3 regions of the Herbidospora sp. RD11066 genome follow, and region 2 is predicted to be linked to each of the others. Evidence: riboswitches for the same ligand, from Rfam matches in the RefSeq annotation. Region 2 holds a riboswitch; each other region holds the start of a gene.
What was found. A riboswitch is a leader RNA that binds a small molecule or an ion and turns the genes downstream of it on or off. The one in region 2 is predicted to bind cobalamin.
Positions count from the first base shown of each region.

Region 1: it holds a riboswitch for cobalamin, as region 2 does, so the genes downstream of both, ACYQ78_RS29405 (hypothetical protein) here and cobN (cobaltochelatase subunit CobN) in region 2, are expected to answer to the same signal.
Region 3: it holds a riboswitch for cobalamin, as region 2 does, so the genes downstream of both, ACYQ78_RS14255 (ribonucleoside-diphosphate reductase subunit alpha) here and cobN (cobaltochelatase subunit CobN) in region 2, are expected to answer to the same signal.

Region 1 covers NZ_BAAGDO010000008.1:436,879-442,896, forward strand. The annotation lists gene ACYQ78_RS29385 (MFS transporter) at 1-183, opposite strand, end outside; gene ACYQ78_RS29390 (PepSY-associated TM helix domain-containing protein) at 300-1,754, shown strand; gene ACYQ78_RS29395 (hypothetical protein) at 1,751-2,908, opposite strand; gene ACYQ78_RS29400 (hypothetical protein) at 2,983-3,441, shown strand; cobalamin riboswitch at 3,422-3,564, shown strand; gene ACYQ78_RS29405 (hypothetical protein) at 3,596-3,931, shown strand; cobalamin riboswitch at 3,928-4,135, shown strand; gene ACYQ78_RS29410 (hypothetical protein) at 4,261-4,620, shown strand; gene ACYQ78_RS29415 (hypothetical protein) at 4,971-5,708, opposite strand; gene ACYQ78_RS29420 (hypothetical protein) at 5,794-6,018, opposite strand, start outside.
Region 2 covers NZ_BAAGDO010000010.1:229,771-235,788, forward strand. The annotation lists gene ACYQ78_RS32415 (precorrin-2 C(20)-methyltransferase) at 1-1,360, opposite strand, end outside; gene ACYQ78_RS32420 (precorrin-8X methylmutase) at 1,360-1,980, opposite strand; gene ACYQ78_RS32425 (hypothetical protein) at 1,974-2,975, opposite strand; cobalamin riboswitch at 3,025-3,190, shown strand; gene cobN (cobaltochelatase subunit CobN) at 3,223-6,018, shown strand, end outside.
Region 3 covers NZ_BAAGDO010000003.1:588,959-594,976, forward strand. The annotation lists gene ACYQ78_RS14255 (ribonucleoside-diphosphate reductase subunit alpha) at 1-2,263, opposite strand, end outside; cobalamin riboswitch at 2,342-2,555, opposite strand; gene ACYQ78_RS14260 (MBL fold metallo-hydrolase) at 2,657-3,436, shown strand; gene ACYQ78_RS14265 (TetR/AcrR family transcriptional regulator) at 3,410-3,988, opposite strand; gene ACYQ78_RS14270 (SDR family NAD(P)-dependent oxidoreductase) at 4,072-4,911, shown strand; gene ACYQ78_RS14275 (lamin tail domain-containing protein) at 5,144-6,018, shown strand, end outside.

The DNA.
Region 1 (6,018 bases), on a different contig from region 2:
TTCGCGCCCGGCCAGGGCGAACCCGACGAGGAACGCCAGGGTCAGCGCCACCAGCACCGCGGTCGCGGTGGTCGAGCCACCCGCCCAGGCGTGCGCGCCGACGCTCAGCACGACCGAGACCGCCGCGAAGGCGGTGGCCCGGGCGACGCGGAAGGGCGTCGAGGCTGAGGTGGCACGTGTCATGGCGCGGTCATCATTGCATGACCTTCGCCCGGCTCCCAAGAAGTCCGGAAAGCCGGGAACCAGACGGAGCGCGGACACGACTCCTCATTGCAGCGCCTGATTTCGAGAGGACTCCCGTGACCGCCGACCCCGTTCCCCGCCGAGGCGTGTGGGCCCAGCTGCGCCCCCTGCTGCTGCGCATGCACTTCTACGCAGGTGTGTTCATCGCGCCGTTCATCCTGGTCGCGGCCGTCACCGGCCTGATCTACACCACCGCGCCACAGCTCGAGAGCATCGTGTACGACCACGAGCTCCGCGTCCCGGCCGGGCAGACGGCGCAGCCGCTCAGCAAACAGGTCGCCGCCGCGCGGGCCGCGCATCCGTCCGGGGACATCAACTCGGTCATGCCGGCCGTCGACGCGACGAGCACGACCCGGGTGGTCTTCTCGGACGAGACCGTGCCCGCCGACTACGAGATGGCGGTGTTCGTCGATCCGTACACGCTGGAGGTGCGCGGCCAGGAGCGGACCTTCGGGCAGTGGCTCGGCGTGCGGGCCTGGATCGACGACCTGCACCGCAACCTGCACCTCGGCGCGTTCGGCCGCAACTACAGCGAACTGGCCGCGAGCTGGATGTGGATCGTCGTGCTCGGCGGCCTGGCCCTGTGGATCGGGCGGCGCCGGAGCCTGAAGCGCATCACGCTGCCGGACACCTCGGCCAAGAAGGGGCGCTCGCGGAACCTGTCGTGGCACGCGGCCACCGGCGTGTGGATCACACTCGGCCTGCTGCTGCTCTCGGTCACCGGCCTGACCTGGTCGAACTACGCGGGAGCGAAGATCGCGGACGTCCGGACGCTGTTCGACTGGACCTCCCCGCCGCTGGAGACGAGCCTCACCGCCGACGGCCAGGCGGCCGAACACCAGCACGCGGGAACCGCCCCGGCCGCCGAGGGCGGCGACGCGGTGTTCACCTCGGGCGTCGGCATCGACGGCGTCATGGCCACCGCCACCGCGCAGGGCCTGCGGGTCCCCCTGTTCATCGCGCCGCCCGCCGACGGCCAGTCGGCCTGGAAGGTGAACGAGAGCAAGCGCGACTGGCCCACCCGCTTCGACGCGGTCACCGTCAACGGGAGCACCGGCACGGTCGTCGACCGGGTCGACTTCGACGAGTGGCCCTTCATGGCCAAGATGACCAACTGGACCATCGACGCCCACATGGGCATCCTGTTCGGCATCGCCAACCAGCTCGTGCTGGCCGCGCTCGCGATCGGCGTGATCTTCGTCATCGTGCGCGGCTACGGCATGTGGTGGCAGCGCCGCCCGACCCGCAACGGGGGCGCGAGGTTCGGGCGCCCGGCGCCGCGCGGCAGCCTGCGCGCGCTGACACCGGGGGTTTTGGCGCTGGTGGTCGTGACGACGGTGTTCGTGGGCTACTTCGTGCCGATGGTCGCGGTCAGCCTGGCGGTGTTCCTGGCGGTCGACGTGCTCCTCGAACGGCGCCGGACCACCCGGCCGCCGCTGCTCGCCGACACGCTCGACCCACCCGCGCCGGAGGAGGAGGCCCCGGTCGCCGTCGGCGCCGAGACGCGTTAGAGGAGCTCCCACCTCGGGCCGTCGCCCGCGTCCTGAACGGTCACACCGGCGGTCGCGAGCGCCCGCCTGAGCTCGTCGGCCGCCCGGTAGTCGCCCCTCGCGCGGAGTTCGGCGCGGAGGGCGACGACGGCCGCGACGACGCGGTCTGTGTGCCCCGCCGACGCGCCGAGCTTGGCGATCATCAGCCGGAGGGCGTCGCGGGCCTGCTCGACGCCGCCCTCGTCGGCCTCGGTGTCGGCCGACCACCGGAGGATCTCCGCCTCCAGGTCGAGCACGGCCGCGGCCGCCTCCGGGCCGTCGTAGCCGGCCAGCGCCGAGGTGAAGCGGTCGGCGCAGCCGCTCATCACCTCGGCGAGCGTAACGTCGGCCGCGGTCGCCGGGGGAGCGGGCGGGGAAGCGGCGACGGCGGCGCCGTGGGCGAGGTCGCGCAGCCCGGCCAGGTCGGTGACGGTCCCGGCGGGCAGCCGGGTCTGCACGCCGTGGCGGCGGATGGTCAGGCCGCCCCGGCCGGCCACGGTCACCCGTCCGGTGCCGAGGTCGACGGTGACGGCGGTGTGTTCGTCGAGGCCGAGCACGGAGACGTCGTCGTCGAGCTCGGCCTCCATCAGGGTCAGGCGGCGCTCGCCGAGGTAGCAGTAGCGCGTGTCGTGGGTGCCGCCCTCGGTGTTGTCGTAGTGGGGGATCACGACGGCCCGCAGCCCGAGGGGACCGAGCAGGTCGAGGCCCTCCCGCCAGTGCGGGGGCGCGCCGACCTTGTAGATCTCGTACACGGGAACGGTGGCGACCCCGGCGGTGCACGCGGCGGCGGAGGCGAGCACGGTGACACCTTCGCGGGCCGCCACCCGTGACCGCAGGTCGGCGCCGAGCGGGCCCTCCGACCAGCGGTCGAGCGCGTAGGTCGGGCTGCCGGGGCCGGAGAACACCCAGTCGGCCCCCGCGACGTCGGCGCCGACGGCCACGTCGAGACCGACGCTGCGGGCGAAGTAGTCACGGGCACGGGCCGAGATGTCGGCCGCGTTCTCCTGGAACGCGTAAGGGGTGTCCAGCAGCACCGCCCGGGGCCGCCCACCCAGCGCGCGGGCCGCCGACCGGTGGACCTCGACCATGGTGGGGCTGGTCTCACCCGACCCCATCAGCACGAACAGTCCGGCCATGGTCTCCGCCTCTCGTCCACAACCTGCGATCGGTACGCTGCTGCATATCAGTTGCAACAAGTGGGAGGAAGCTCGTGGGGCTCGTACCGCTGTCAGTGGAGATCCTGGCATTGCGCGCCGACGACCTCGGCTGGCGGTACCGCCGGCTGGAGACCACGTTGCGCGACGGCGAGACCCCCGACCAGGCCGCCCGCCGCCACGCGGAGGTCGCGGCCGGCGACGCGGTCACGGTAGTGCACTCCACGAGCTGGCGCTACGAGGCACACGGGAGGCTGGTGCTGACCTACGCCGTCTGCCCCGACCCCGACCCGGCCTCTCCCGCCGACCTGCTGACCGACTACCGGCTCGCCCGCGGCGAGGCCCCCGCGACACCGACGCCGCAGGACCTTCAGGTGGAGAACGTCGCGGCGCACGCCCTGCGGCACCTGGCGCACCTGCTGCACAGCGATCCCGTGGTGGGGGAGGCGTTCGCGGCCACTCCCTCCGTCGTGCGGGGGCTGCGGCTGCTGCCCACCGAGCTGGTCGCGACATAGTCGTACAATTCGGGAAAGGCGAGCGCGGACTGAGGAAACCGGTGCGAATCCGGCGCGGTCCCGCCACTGTGACCGGTGCGTGAGCACCGGGAGCCAGAGACTCACGCGGTCGCCTCCTCACCAGCCGGGGCGGATCTCCCCGAGAGAGGCCCGTGTGAAGAGGATCACGGTATGCCGGGACTGCTGCTGCGGCAGCGCCCGCAAAGTGCCCCATCTCGACCACGACGAGCAGATCAGGTTGTTGGGCGAGGTCGCCGAGGTCCGCGTGACCGACTGCCTCGACGTGTGCGACCAGGCCAACGTCGTCGTCGTGCAGCCGACGCCGGAGGGCCGCGCCGCCGGAGGGCGGCCGGTGTGGCTCGCCTTCGTCAACGACGAGAACGCGACCGCCGACATCGCGGCGTGGATCAGCGCGGGCGGCCCGGGTCTGGTGCCGTTACCCGCGATCCTCGAACTCCACCGGTTCCGGCCGCCCCGCCGCCGGCCGTAGGGTGGGAGCGCAGTCGGTTCGCCCTGTCAGCCAGGCGGGGAGTCGCAAGAGGGAACCCGGTGTGAATCCGGGACTGCCCCGCAGCGGTGAGTGGGAACGACCGCCGTCAACCAGCACTCGGCCTTGGGGCCGGGGAAGCGACGGCCAGTAGGAACGAGCACGACGCCCACGAGTCCGAAGACCTGCCACTGCCCGCGCGCGGCCGCGCGCGGAAACGTCGATGGCCTCGAGGGCGGGCCGGCGCAGCGGGCGGGCGTGGTTCCGTGCCGTGGCCGTGCCTTCGTTCGAGTGCGATCGGATGTCTTCCGTGACTCGCGAAGGAGAGTTTCGTGACACTCGCCACCGTCTACGGCTACCCACGACAGGGCGCCGACCGGGAACTCAAGAAGGCCGTCGAGGGCTACTGGGCCGGTCGTCTCAGCGCCGGCGACCTGCGCGCCACCGCCGCCACCCTGCGTCGCGCCAACTGGCGCGACATGGTGGAATCGGGTCTGGCCGAGGTTCCCACCGGTGATTTCTCCCTGTACGACCATGTGCTCGACACCACCGTCATGGTCGGCGCCATCCCCGACAGGCACCGCGCCGCCGTGGCGGCCGACGCGCTCGACGGCTACTTCGCCATGGCGCGGGGAACGCAGGACGTCGCGCCGCTGGAGATGACCAAGTGGTTCGACACCAACTATCAGTAGTTGGTGCACAAAGGCAACAAGGACTTCGAGGGCCAGAGACTAGGCACCGAGCGGTCCAGGTTAGGCGTTTGTGTCGTTGACCAGCACCACTACATGAACCTCGGGCAGTCTTCCCGTTTGGCGAGATGTCTGCAAGATCGGTAGGGAGCACACGGCCGCGAGGATTTTCACTACAGGGTCAAGGCGGCCCGCCTGCGGCGTGCCGCGCGCTTGGCGGTCGCGGTCCGCGCTGCGGCTCTTCGGCCGGTCACGGACCGCGCCGCCGCGCAAATCATGTTCGGGGCCATACTGACGTGACATCGGTACGTCACCTGTTCACGAGAACAAGTCCATCAAACCCAATGGTCAAATTAGGGCCAGGGGATCCAATCGGCGATTTTATTGGTAGCAATTCCAACCAAAATTACCCCGACGAGGCCAGCGAGCCATTTGATTGCAGGTATTCTATATTTCTTTATCGCCCACTCAAGAAGGGCACTTCCTCGCTTGCGGGGCAGGACTTGCACAAGAGTAAAAGCGATCGAATGTTGCAGCATTCGATAACCTAACCCCAAGATCATTATAGCCGATGCAGCACTTGCGATGACGAGAAATGAACGAGAAACATTGTTTTCGGCGTTCTCTTGAATAAAAAAGGAGACGAGCATCATTGGGGCAAGGGATAGGAGTATCCAAATTGGCGCACGCCATCCACCCATTCGATCAACATAACCAATCATCATTTCCTGGAAAACTAGCTGAGTAACTCCGAGTACCTTTGCTTGGTCGTTTCCGTTGACGTTAACCAGAAGTCCAGGTATTCGCTGGCGAGCAACTACGAGTCCAGATATTCCCTGCGGGCTCGATGCTACTTCGACCCGAAGAGAGAAAATTTCCTCAAGTGTTGCACCTTCCAATCTTTGATTTAGTGAATCAATGTTTGATATCACTTCCTGCTGTCCACTGGTCCACGATATCCAGGCGCGCACGATCGATATCTGCTCGACGCCGATTGCCTGAGGCAGTGACCTGATGGCCACCATCAACTCATCGAGCGTCCCCTTCCAACATTCGATGCCCGCAGCCGCCAAGAAGCTTCCTTGGTTCATCGCAACTATGCGAGGTGTGTGGCTGTATGCGCCGCTGCTCCACTTCGCCTGCCTGGCGGTTGACACTAAAGTCCCCCCTTTTGTCCTACGGTGCCCATAATCTACGCATTTTGATTAGGTGACGTATATACATCGGGTGAAGTACGAATACTACCAGCACCACGCCTGCCGCAATAACCGCTTTGATGATGGGATTTATCAATGATGTGATTAATAAAGGAATTGAGAGGATGCTTATTGCCAAACCGGGCACGATAAACATCATTGCTTTCTCGAACCAGTTTGACAGCTCTCCTTCGATGCCAGTTCC
Region 2 (6,018 bases):
CGATCCTCTCCTGAGGGGTCCCCACCGCCCGGCCGATGACGACGGGCGTGGTCGCCGGACGGTGCTCCAGCATGAGGTCGCGCGCGACGCCCACCTGCCACGTCCGGGTCTTGGACGCCGGGTTGTAGATCGCGAGCACCAGGTCGGCGGCGGCCGCGGCGGAGATCCGCTTGGCGACGACGTCCCATGGCTTGAGCTGGTCCGACAACGAAATCACACAATAGTCGTGCCCCAGCGGAGCCCCGACCCGGGCTGCCACGGCGTGCGCGGCGGTCAGTCCGGGCACCACACGCACCGGCACCTGCGCGAACCTCTCCTGGGTGGCGGCTTCCAGCACGGCGGAGGCCATCGCGAAGACGCCGGGGTCACCCGACGACACCACGGCGACCCGCGATCCGGCCAGCGCGAGCGACAGCGCGTGCTCGGCGCGTTCGGCCTCGACGCGGTTGTCGGTGGCGTGCCGCTTCTGGCGCGGGTTCGGCGGCACCCGGTCGAGGTAGGGGCCGTAGCCGACGAGCTCGTCGGCGGTGGCCAAAGCGTCCTGGGCTTCGGGGGTCAGCCAGAAACGCCCCGCCGGACCGAGGCCGACGACGGCCACCTCGCCGGGGCCCTCGACCCGCGGGTGCTCGGGCAGCGGGAGCGGGGCGCCGACGGGGGAGGGGAGCAGCGCGAGGGAGAAGTAGGGGACCGACTCCGGGTCGACGTCGCGCAGGGGCGCGAGGCGCTGGGCGCCGGTGGTGGCGCGTTCGACGTACCAGGCCTCGTCGAGGCGGCCGGCCTCCTCCAGGGCGGCGCGGACCTTGGCGAACGTCCGGCCCAGCTTCATGATCGCGACCGGGCCCTCGCCGATGCGGGCCACCAGTTCCTCGGCGGGCAGCGTGCCGGGGAGCACGGTCAGCGTCTCGTCGCGTTCGACGAGCGGGCGGCCCAGCGCCGCCGCGGCGCCGCTGATCGAGGTCACGCCCGGGACCACCTCGGTCGGGTAGCTCGCCGCCAGGCGCTTGTGCATGTGCATGTACGACCCGTAGAACAGCGGATCGCCCTCGCACAGGACCACCACGTCGCGGCCCGCGTCGAGGTGGGCGGCGAGCCGGGCGGCGCAGTTCGCGTAGAACTCGTCGAGGGCGCCCTGGTAGCCGCCCGGGTGGTCGGTGGTCTCGGTCGTCACCGGGTAGACCAGGGCCTCCTCGATCTGGCCCTCGCGCAGGTAGGGGGCGGCGACCGAGCGGGCGATGCTGCGGCCGTGCCGGGCGCTGTGGTAGGCGATCACCCCGGCCTCGCCGAGCAGCCGGGCCGCCTTCACGGTCACCAGTTCGGGGTCGCCGGGGCCGAGGCCCACGCCGTAGAGCGTTCCGGTCATCATTCCTCGTCACTGGCGATGGCGTTGAGCGCCGCCGCCGTCATCGCGCTGCCGCCACGGCGACCGCGAACCACCAGAAACTCCAGGTCAGAGGCGGCCAGCGCGTCTTTCGACTCGGCCGCGCCGATGAACCCCACCGGGATCCCGATCACCGCCGCCGGTCGCGGCGCCCCCTCGGCGACCATCTCCAGCAGCCGGAACAGCGCCGTCGGCGCGTTCCCGACCGCCACCACCGCGCCGCCCATCCGCTCGCGCCACAGCTCCAGCGCCGCCGCGCTGCGGGTCGTCCCGAGCTCCGCCGCCAGCGCCGGAACGCGCGGGTCCGCGAGGGTGCACAGAACCTCGTTCTTGTACGGCAACCGCTTCCGCGTCACCCCCGCCGCGACCATGTTGGCGTCGCAGAGGATCGGCGCGCCCGCGTCCAGCGCCTTCCTGGCCGCCGCGACGACCCCGTCCGACCAGGCCATGTCGCCGGGCAGGTCGGTCATGCCGCAGGCGTGGATCATGCGGACCGCGACCCGCGCCACGTCGGGCGGCAGGGCCGACAGGTCGGCCTCGGCGCGGATGGTGGCGAAGGACTGGCGGTAGATCTCGGCGCCGTCCTTGATGTAGGTCACGATGCGCTCCGCTGGTAGCCGGACGGGGTGGCGATCAGGTCGGTGACCTCGCCCCTGGGCCGCCCGCACCTGCGCGCGCAGCCGGACCAGTGGACGGGCACGCCGATGGGCCGGGCGTCCGCCTGCACGTCGCTCAGCGACTTCGCGCAGCCGGGCGAGCCGGTGCAGGCGGTGACGTGGAGCCAGGGGCTGCCGGGGTCGGTGATCAGCCCCTCGGGCAGGCGGGTGCCCGCGGGGACGAGCAGGGTGCGCCAGGGCGTGATCCGCAGCCACTCGGCCTCGGCCAGCACCAGCGCCTGGGCGGCGGTCAGGCGGCCGAGGGGGACCAGGGCGCCGGTCATCGCGCCGAAGTCGCCGACGTAGCCGCTGGTCCGGGGTTCGGGGAAGGTCGCCTTCGGTCCCGGGAAGGTGCCCTCGGGGATACGCCATTCGCCCTCGGAGAGCCGGAGGAAGGTCTGCGCGACGTGGACCGCTGCGTGGATCGCCTCAGTGGGCGGTAGCCGTAAAGAAAGATCGGTGGTTCCGGCGAAGACGGCGAAGTGCTCACCGCGGGACATCAGCACCACGTCGGCGCCGAGACCCGCCACATCCCCGGAGCCGTCGTCGACCGCGAACAGGAACCGCCCGGACAGATCGGCCAGTTCCGGTACGGCGCAGATCGCCTCGTCGAGACCCTTCACCAGCGCGCGGAAAGCGGCGGAACCGGACAGCGGCGAGGCGACGATGTTGCGCACCCGCTCGTGGGAGGCCGACGGCAGCAGCCCCGCCGCCGCGATCGCCTCGGCGAACCCGGCCGGGTCGTCGACCCCTCTGACCTGGATGTTCGCGCGCGAGGTCAGCTCCAGCACGCCCCCGCCGGCGGTCGCGAGGACCGCGAGCTGCGCCCCGGTCAGGTCGCCTCCGGGCAGCCGGACCCGGGCCAGCGGCCCGTCCGCCGCCTGATGGACCTGGAGCGCGCCGGGACAGGCGTCGCGCGAGGAATGTCCGGTAATGGCCACGTCGAGGATGGTAAAGCCCCCCGTGGGTCTTGCAAGCCGGGGGAGTCCCGTAGTCTCATCGGGCGACGGCACAAACGAGGAAGCCGGTGTGAATCCGGCGCGGTCCCGCCACTGTCACCGGGGAGCGAACCCCACCAACGGCCACTGTCACAGGGAAGGCCGGGGTGAGCCCTGATCCGGGAGCCAGGAGACTCGGCCGTCACCTGAACACACGACCCGGGGCGCGGACCCCGAGGGAGGGCTCGCCATGATCGTTTTGCTGTCCACATCGGACACCGACCTCCTGAGCGCCCGCGCGAGCGGCGCCCCCTACCGGTTGGCGAACCCCTCCCGAACCCCCGACCCGACGTCGTTACTCGACGACGCCGACGTGATCGTGGTCCGGTTGCTGGGCGGCCGCCGCGCCTACGAAGAGGGCCTGGACATCCTCCTGGCCGGCGGGAAGCCGGTTGTGGTGCTGGGCGGCGAACAGGCCCCCGACGCGGAGTTGATGGAGCTCTCGACGGTCCCGAGCGGCGTGTGCGCCGAGGCCCACGCCTACCTGGCCCACGGCGGCCCCGCCAACCTGACCGAACTGCACAACTTCCTCAGCGACACCCTGCTCCTGACCGGAAACGGCTTCGCCCCTCCGGCCGCACTGCCGTCGTGGGGCCTTGGCGAGACTGCCGGCCTCAGCGTCACCCCTCCCCATGCATTGCCCGAAATTTCGGCAGATCCGGGTGTTCGGCCCGATCCCGAAAGCCACGTGGCGGAGCCGAGCACGGCGGCAGAAACACGGACAGGGCAAACTGCGGAAGCAGCGGCAAAGGTTGGCGCGCAGGGTGCGGGGGGTCCGGACAGCGCTGCGCGCAGTCCGGAAATTTCAGGACAACCGGTGGTTGGGATCCTCTACTACCGCGCCCATCACGTCGCCGGCAACACCTCTTTCATCCGGACTTTGTCCGAAGCGATTGTCCAAGCCGGTGGACGTCCCCTGCCCGTCTACTGCGCCTCGCTGCGCACCGCCGAGGCCGGGCTGATCGAGACGCTGAGCGAGTGTGACGCGCTGATCGTCACCGTGCTGGCGGCGGGGGGTACCCGGCCCGCGACCGCGCAGGCGGGCGGCGAGGACGAGGCGTGGGACGTCGGCGCGCTGGCCGATCTCGACATCCCGATCCTCCAGGGGCTCTGCCTGACCACCGACCGCGCCACCTGGGAGGCCGCCGACGACGGGCTGTCCCCGCTGGACGCGGCCTCGCAGATCGCCATCCCCGAGTTCGACGGCCGGATCATCACGGTCCCGTTCTCGTTCAAGGAGATCGACCCCGACGGCCTCACCGTCTACGCCGCCGACCCCGAGCGCGCCGCCCGGGTGGCGGGAGTGGCGGTCCGGCACGCCCGGCTGCGCCACATCCCCGTCGAAGAGCGCCGCGTGGCGATCATGCTGTCGGCCTACCCGACCAAGCACTCCCGCATCGGCAACGCCGTCGGCCTGGACACCCCGCGCAGCGTGGTCCGGCTGCTGCGGGCCATGGGCGAGGCCGGGTACAAGATCGGCGACTTCCCCGGCGTGGCCGCCCAGGACGGCGACGCCCTCATCCACGCCCTGATCGCCGCGGGCGGCCAGGACCCCGACTGGCTCACCGACGAGCAACTCGCCGGCAACCCGGTCCGCATCCACAAGGACGTCTACCGGCGGCACTTCGACGGCCTGCCCGCCGACCTCCGCGAGGCGATGGAGCGGCACTGGGGCCCCGCCCCGGGAGAGCTGTTCGTCGACGGCGACGACATCGTGCTCGCCGCCCTCCAGGACGAGAACGTCGTCGTCATGGTCCAGCCGCCGCGCGGCTTCGGCGAGAACCCCATCGCCATCTACCACGACCCCGACCTGCCGCCCAGCCACCACTTCCTGGCCGCCTACCACTGGCTGTCGAACCGGTACGACGCCGTCGTGCACGTCGGCAAGCACGGCAACCTCGAATGGCTCCCCGGCAAGTCGGCCGGCCTGTCGGCCGCCTGCGGCCCCGACGCCGCCCTCGGCGACCTGCCGCTCATCTACCCCTTCCTCGTGAACGACCCGGGCGAGGGCACCCAGGCCAAACGCCGCGCCCACGCCACCCTGGTCGACCACCTCGTGCCCCCGATGGCCCGCGCCGAGACCTACGGCGACATGGCCCGCCTGGAGCAGCTCCTCGACGAGCACGCCTCCATCGCCGCCATGGACCCGGCCAAGCTCCCGGCCGTCCGCGCCCAGATCTGGACGCTCATCCAGGCCGCCCGCCTCGACCACGACCTCGGCCTGGACGACCGCCCCCACGACGCCGAGTTCGACGACTTCCTCCTGCACGTCGACGGCTGGCTGTGCGAGGTCAAGGACGTCCAGATCCGCGACGGCCTGCACGTCCTCGGCCAGGTCCCTTCTGGCGAAGCGAGAATCGACCTGGTCCTCGCGATCCTGCGGGCCAAGCAGATGTGGGCCGGCGACCAGGCGCTCCCCGGCCTGCGCGAGGCCCTGGGCCTGACCGAACACGGCGACGCCCGCGCCGACGTGGACGCGGTCGAGGCCGAGGCGCGCGCCTTGGTCGCGGAGATGGAGGCGGCGGGCTGGGACCCCGGCGCCGTCACGCAGGACGGCCCGGTCGGCGACATCCTCCGGTTCGCCGCCACCGAGATCGTCCCCCGCCTGAACGGCACCGCCGACGAGATCACCAACGTCCTGCACGCCCTCGAAGGCGGCTACATCCCCGCCGGGCCCAGCGGATCGCCCCTGCGCGGTCTGGTCAACGTGCTGCCGACCGGCCGCAACTTCTACTCCGTCGACCCCAAGGCCGTGCCCAGCCGCCTGGCCTGGGAGACCGGCCAGGCCATGGCCGAGTCGCTGGTCGAGCGCTACCGGACCGACACGGGGGAGTGGCCCCGCTCGGTCGGCCTGTCCATCTGGGGCACCAGCGCCATGCGCACCGCCGGAGACGACATCGCCGAGGTGCTCGCCCTGCTGGGCGTCCGCCCGGTCTGGGACGACGCCTCCCGCCGCGTGACCGGCCTGGAGATCATCCCCGCCGCC
Region 3 (6,018 bases), on a different contig from region 2:
AGGACTCGGGGTTCTCCAGGGAGCAGACTTCCGCAGGGGTCAGGACCGGGACGGTCGCCTGCTGGATGCGCGTCGCGGGGCGCGAGCGCAGGTAGTACGTGGTTTTCAGGCCCGACTTCCACGCGTAGAGGTACATCGACGACAGCTTGTCGATGGTCGGGCTGGCCATGAACAGGTTGAGCGACTGGCTCTGGTCGATGTACGGAGCCCGCGCCGCCCCCATGTCGATGAGCGCGCGCTGCGGGAGCTCCCAGGCGGTGCGGAACAGCCGGCGCACGTCGTCCGGCAGCTCGCCCAGGCCCTGCACCGAGCCCTCGGCCTGGCGGATGGCGGTGCGGACGGGCTCCGTCCACAGACCCCGGGTCTTGAGTTCGGCGACGAGGGCGTTGTTGATCTGGAGGAACTCGCCGCTCAGGGTCTCGCGCTTGAACAGGTTGGAGACCTGGGGTTCGACGCACTCGTAGCAGCCCGCGATGGAGGCGATGGTCGCGGTGGGGGCGATGGCGATCAGCAGCGAGTTGCGCAGGCCGTGCTCGGCGATCTTCGCGCGGAGCGCGGTCCACTCGGGGCTGAGGCCGTGCAGGTCGGGCTGGAGTTTTCCGCGCGCGGCCCAGGTCTCCCGGTACGCCGGGTGCGGGCCGTGCTCGGCCGCGAGGTCGGCCGAGGTGTCGAGGGCGGCGAGGTAGATCTCCTCGGAGATCTTCGTGCTGAGCTCGCGGGCCTCAAGGGAGTCGAAGGGGAGCTTCAGGGCGAAGAAGACGTCCTGGAGGCCCATCAGGCCGAGGCCGACCGGGCGCCAGCGGGGGTTGCTCGCCGCGGCCTGCTGGGTCGGGTAGTAGTTGATGTCGATCACGCGGTCGAGGAAGACGACCGCCGTTCTCACGGTCCGGCGCAGCTTGGCCCAGTCGATGCCGCCGTCGGCCAGGTGGGCGGCCAGGTTGACGGAGCCCAGGTTGCAGACCGCGGTCTCCTCGTCGTTGGAGACCTCGATGATCTCGGTGCACAGGTTCGACAGGTGCACCACGTTCTGCGGCTCGGCGGCCTGGTTGCAGGTGCGGTTGGAGACGTCCTTGAAGGTCATCCAGCCGTTGCCGGTCTGGGCCAGGGTGCGCATCATCTTGGCGTACAGGTCGCGGGCGCGGATCTGGCGGACCGCGCGGCCGTCGGCCTCGGCCTTCCGGTAGACCTCGTCGAAGGCGTCGCCCCACAGGTCGGGCAGTTCGGGCAGGTCGTTGGGGTCGAACAGCGACCACGTCTGGTCGGCCTCGACGCGGCGCATGAACTCGTCGGGGATCCAGTTGGCCAGGTTGAGGTTGTGGGTGCGGCGGGCGTCCTCGCCGGTGTTGTCCTTGAGCTCCAGGAACTCCTCGACGTCGGGGTGCCAGGGCTCCAGGTAGACGCACGCGGCGCCCTTGCGGCGGCCGCCCTGGTTCACCGCCGCCACCGAGGCGTCGAGGGTGCGCAGGAACGGGACGATCCCGTTCGAGTGGCCGTTGGTGCCCTTGATCAGGGCGCCCCTCGACCGGACCCGCGACCAGGAGATGCCGATGCCGCCGGCGAACTTCGACAGGTGGGCGACCTGGGCGTACCGGTCGTAGATCGAGCCGAGTTCGTCGCGGGGAGAGTCGACCAGGTAGCACGACGACATCTGGGTGTGCCCGGTGCCCGAGTTGAACAGCGTCGGCGAGCTGGGCAGATAGGCCAGCGACGACATCAGGCGGTAGAGCTCGACCGCTTCCTCGGGGGTCTGGGCGAGGCCGCAGGCGACCCGGAGGAGCCAGAACTGGGGGGTCTCGACGGGCAACCGCGTCTGGGGGTGGCGGAGCAGGTAGCGGTCGTACACGGTTCTGAGACCGAAGTATTCGAAGCGGTGATCGTTGGCCGGGTCGACCACGGCGTCGAGCAGGTCGGCGTGGTCGGCCACGAAGGCGGCGGTGGGGTCGCCGATCAGGCCGAGGGCGTGGCCTTCCTTGATCGACTGGCTGAACGTGTCGGCGTCCACCTCTTTGGTGATGTACGCCGCCAGCAACCGTGCGGCCAGCCGGGAGTACTGCGGCTCCTCGCCGATCATCTCGGCGGCGGTCTGGATCGACAGACGGTCGAGTTCGGCGGTGGTGGCGCCGTCGTACAGGCCGCTGATGGTCCTGGTGGCGACCCGGAGCGGCTCGACGTCGGCGAGCCCGCCGGAACAGCCTTCGACCGCACGCACGATCCTGGTCACGTCGACCGGTTCGAGTGATCCGTCGCGCTTCTTGATGCGCATTCCCGCGCTCGTCCTCTCCTCGCGAACACACCGAGGCGCGCGGGCACGAGGGCACCGGGCGGGGCCGTCCCACGCGGCCTCGGTCCAAAGCGGTTGGCAGGTCTTCGGACTCGCGGGCGTGCTCTGTACGAGCGCCTACCGGCCGTCGCTTCCCAGACCCTCGAAGGATCCAGTGCTCGATGACGGCTTTCGTTCCCACTCACCGCTGCGGGGCAGTCCCGGATTCGCACCGGGTTCCCTCTTGCGACGCCCCACCTGGCCGGTGAGGCGAACCAACGCGTGGGACACCATATATGGGATCGATCTCAGCTGCCACATCAACATCTGGTGCCCGATTGTGCTAGTAGTGACCCCGCCCGAGGGCTCCTGGACGGGTGTGCGCAGGATGGGATGATGGAGTCCGAACGGAAAACCTGCACCGTACGGCTGGTCGGCGGGCCCACCGCGCTGCTGGAGATCGGCGGCCTCCGACTGCTCACCGACCCCTGCTTCGACGGGCCCGGACCGATCGCCAGCGGCACCCGCACCCTCATCAAGACCGCCGGTCCCGCCGTCTCACTGGAGGAACTGGGCGATCTCGACATCGTCCTGCTCTCCCATGACCAGCACGCCGACAACCTCGACCGTTCGGGCCGGGCCCTGCTCGACGAGGTGCCCGAAGTGCTCACCACCCCCGAGGCCGCCGCACGGCTCGGCGAGGACATCACCGGGCTGACGTCCTGGGAGCACCAGACCTTCGAACGCCCCGACGGCGGCTCGTTGCGCATCACGTGGGTGCCCGCCCGGCACGGCCCACCGGGCACGGAAGATCTCACCGGGCCGGTGACGGGCTTCGTGCTGACCGCTTTCGATCTACCCGCGATCTACGTGAGCGGCGACAACGCCGACCTCGAAGCCACCAGGGAGATCACCGAGCGCCTCGGGCCGATGGACGCGGGCCTCTTCTTCGCCGGGGCCGCGCGGACCCCGCTGGTCGACGGCTTCCTGACCTTCACCGCCGAGGAGGTCGTGGAGGCGACGCTGATCATGGGCGCCGAAGTGGTGATCCCCGTCCACATGGACGGCTGGCAGCACTTCACCGAAGGCCCCGGCGACCTGTGGGACGCCTTCGAGAAGTACGAACTCGACGACCGGCTGGTGCTGCTGTCAGCCGGTGATTCCTTCAGTTTCTAGGGTCTTCACGTACGCCCCCACCGCCGCGACGACCGCCCTGCGATGGCGGGCCCGGCGCGCCTCGTCGTGGGGGGCGCCGAGGGTGCGGATGGCGGGCGGGGTGATGCTCCACGCCTGGGCCACGGCCAGGGCGATCATCAGGGCGTCCATGCCGCGCTCGGCGTCGAGGCCCAGCGCCTCGGAGACCTCCCCCGACTTGCCCAGGTGGGCGGCGAGTTCGGCCTCGGAGGCGTCGGGGTGCTCCAGGGTCTTCCACTGGGTCAGCCGCAGCAGGCCGGGATCTTCGGCGAACCGGTCGAACAGCGCCGCCGCGTAGCCCGGCAGGTCGGACGGGGTGAACGGGACGACGTCGGCCAGGACCCGCAGGCGGGCGTCGAGGACGGCGTCGAACAGGGCGTCCTTCGACCCGAAGTAGGCGTAGATGGCCTGCTTGTTGGCCTCCGCCGCCTTGGCGATGCGGTCGACCCGGGCGCCGGCCAGACCGCGTTCGACGAACTCGTCGTAGGCGGCGTCGAGCAGGCGGGCACGGGTCGCGGCGGAGTCGTAGGCCATCACACCTGGATTCTAAACCAACCGGTTGGATTCTATGGTTAACTAAACCATCTGGTTGGTTTAATCCATCGAAGGGATCGATCATGCGCGCAGTGGTGACCGGCGGGGCTTCCGGCATCGGATACGAGACCGCGCTCGGCCTGGCCCGCGCCGGGGCCGAGGTGACCCTCGCGGTCCGGAATCCGGAGAGCGGTCTCGTCGCCGCCGAGCGGATTCGCGAGGCGACCGGGCGGAAGGTGGCGGTCGGGCGGCTCGACCTGGCCGATCTCGGGTCGGTGCGTTCCTTCGCGGACGCCTGGGACGGGCCGCTCGACGTCCTGGTGAACAACGCGGGGATCATGGCGCTGCCGGAGCTCACGCGTACCGGCGACGGGTGGGAGTTGCAGTTCGCCACCAACCACGTCGGGCACGCCGCGCTGGCCATCGGCCTGCGGCCCTCGATCCCCGACGGGGGCAGGATCGTGGTGGTCGCCTCGGCCGCCCACCTGATGTCTCCGGTGCACTTCGACGACGTCCACTTCGAGCGGCGGGCCTACGACCCGTGGCAGGCCTACGCGCAGTCGAAGACGGCCAACGTGCTGTTCGCGGTGGGGGCGGCGCGGCGGTGGCCCGGACTCCTCGTCAACGCCGCGCATCCGGGCGGGATCATGACCAACCTCCAGCGGCACCTCGACGACGCCCAGCTCGACTTCGTCGGCGCGAAGGACGAGCAGGGGAACGTCCTGGAGGTACCGCCCGGGTGGAAGACGCCCGAGCAGGGGGCGTCCACCTCGCTGCTGCTGGCCCTCGGGGAGGTCGAGGTCAGCGGGCGCTACTTCGCCGACGACCAGGAGGTGCCGGTCGGGCCTTCGCTGGCCGATTACGCGGCCGACCCGGTTCTGGCCGACCGGCTCTGGGACGAGACGGCCCGGCTCCTTGGCTAACTTTGACGTTCATTCACCGTCGGCGGCTCACGAACACTTCACCGCGATTGTCGGCAAGCCGTATCCGAATGTCGTCAAATCGCTGTTTGCGCACGTCGCAGGCCCCGAGAAGTGAAACGTCACGGAAAGAAACGGAGAACTCCTCGGTAGTAGCAGAATGTGCCATTTCCAAGAGATATGGGCTGGCACCATGCTCTCTGAGGAACACTGTCCTGAGGAGGAGCACACACCCGTGGCAAAACCCAGAGCCCGCAGGCTGATCACGGCGGCCAGCCTGTCGTCGTTAATGCTCGCGGCATCGCTGAGCGCCCTTCCCGCCGCGAACGCGCTGTCGTCCGACGTCGTCATCTCCGCGGTCTACGGCGGCGGCGGCAACTCGGGCGCGACCATCAAGAACGACTTCATCGAGCTGGCCAACCTCACGGGCAACCCGATCAACGTGTCCGGTTGGAGCGTTCAATACGCCTCGGCCGCCGGTGCCGTCTTCCAGATGACGAACCTCTCGGGCACGATCCCGGCCAACGGCAAGTACCTCGTCCAGCAGGCCGCCGGCGCCGGCGGCAGCCTGAACCTGCCGACCCCCGACGCCACCGGCTCGATCCCGATGTCGGCCACCTCGGGCGTCGTCGCGCTGGTCACCGCGCAGATTCCGCTGGTCGGCTGTGGCATCTCCTGCTCGACCGCTCCGAACGTCAAGGACCTCGTCGGCTACGGCGCCACCGCCAACGTCGAGACCCTCGCGGCCCCCGGCCTCACCAACTCGACGGCCGCCGCCCGCTCCGGCTCGATGATCGACACCGACAACAACTCGGTCGACTTCTCCGCGGGCGTGCCGAAGGCCACCAACACCGCCGGCACCACGGTCACCGCGGGCGACACCGGCGGCCCGACCGACCCGACGCCCGGCACGGTCAGGATCCACGACATCCAGGGCTCCGGCCGGATCTCCCCGATCGTCGGCACGAACGTCACCAACGTGCCCGGCATCGTGACGGCCGTCCGCACCACCGGCAGCTCGCGCGGTTTCTGGTTCCAGGACCCCACGGCCGACGCCGACCCGCTGACCTCCGAGGGCCTGTTCGTCTTCATGGGCACGACCTCTCCGAC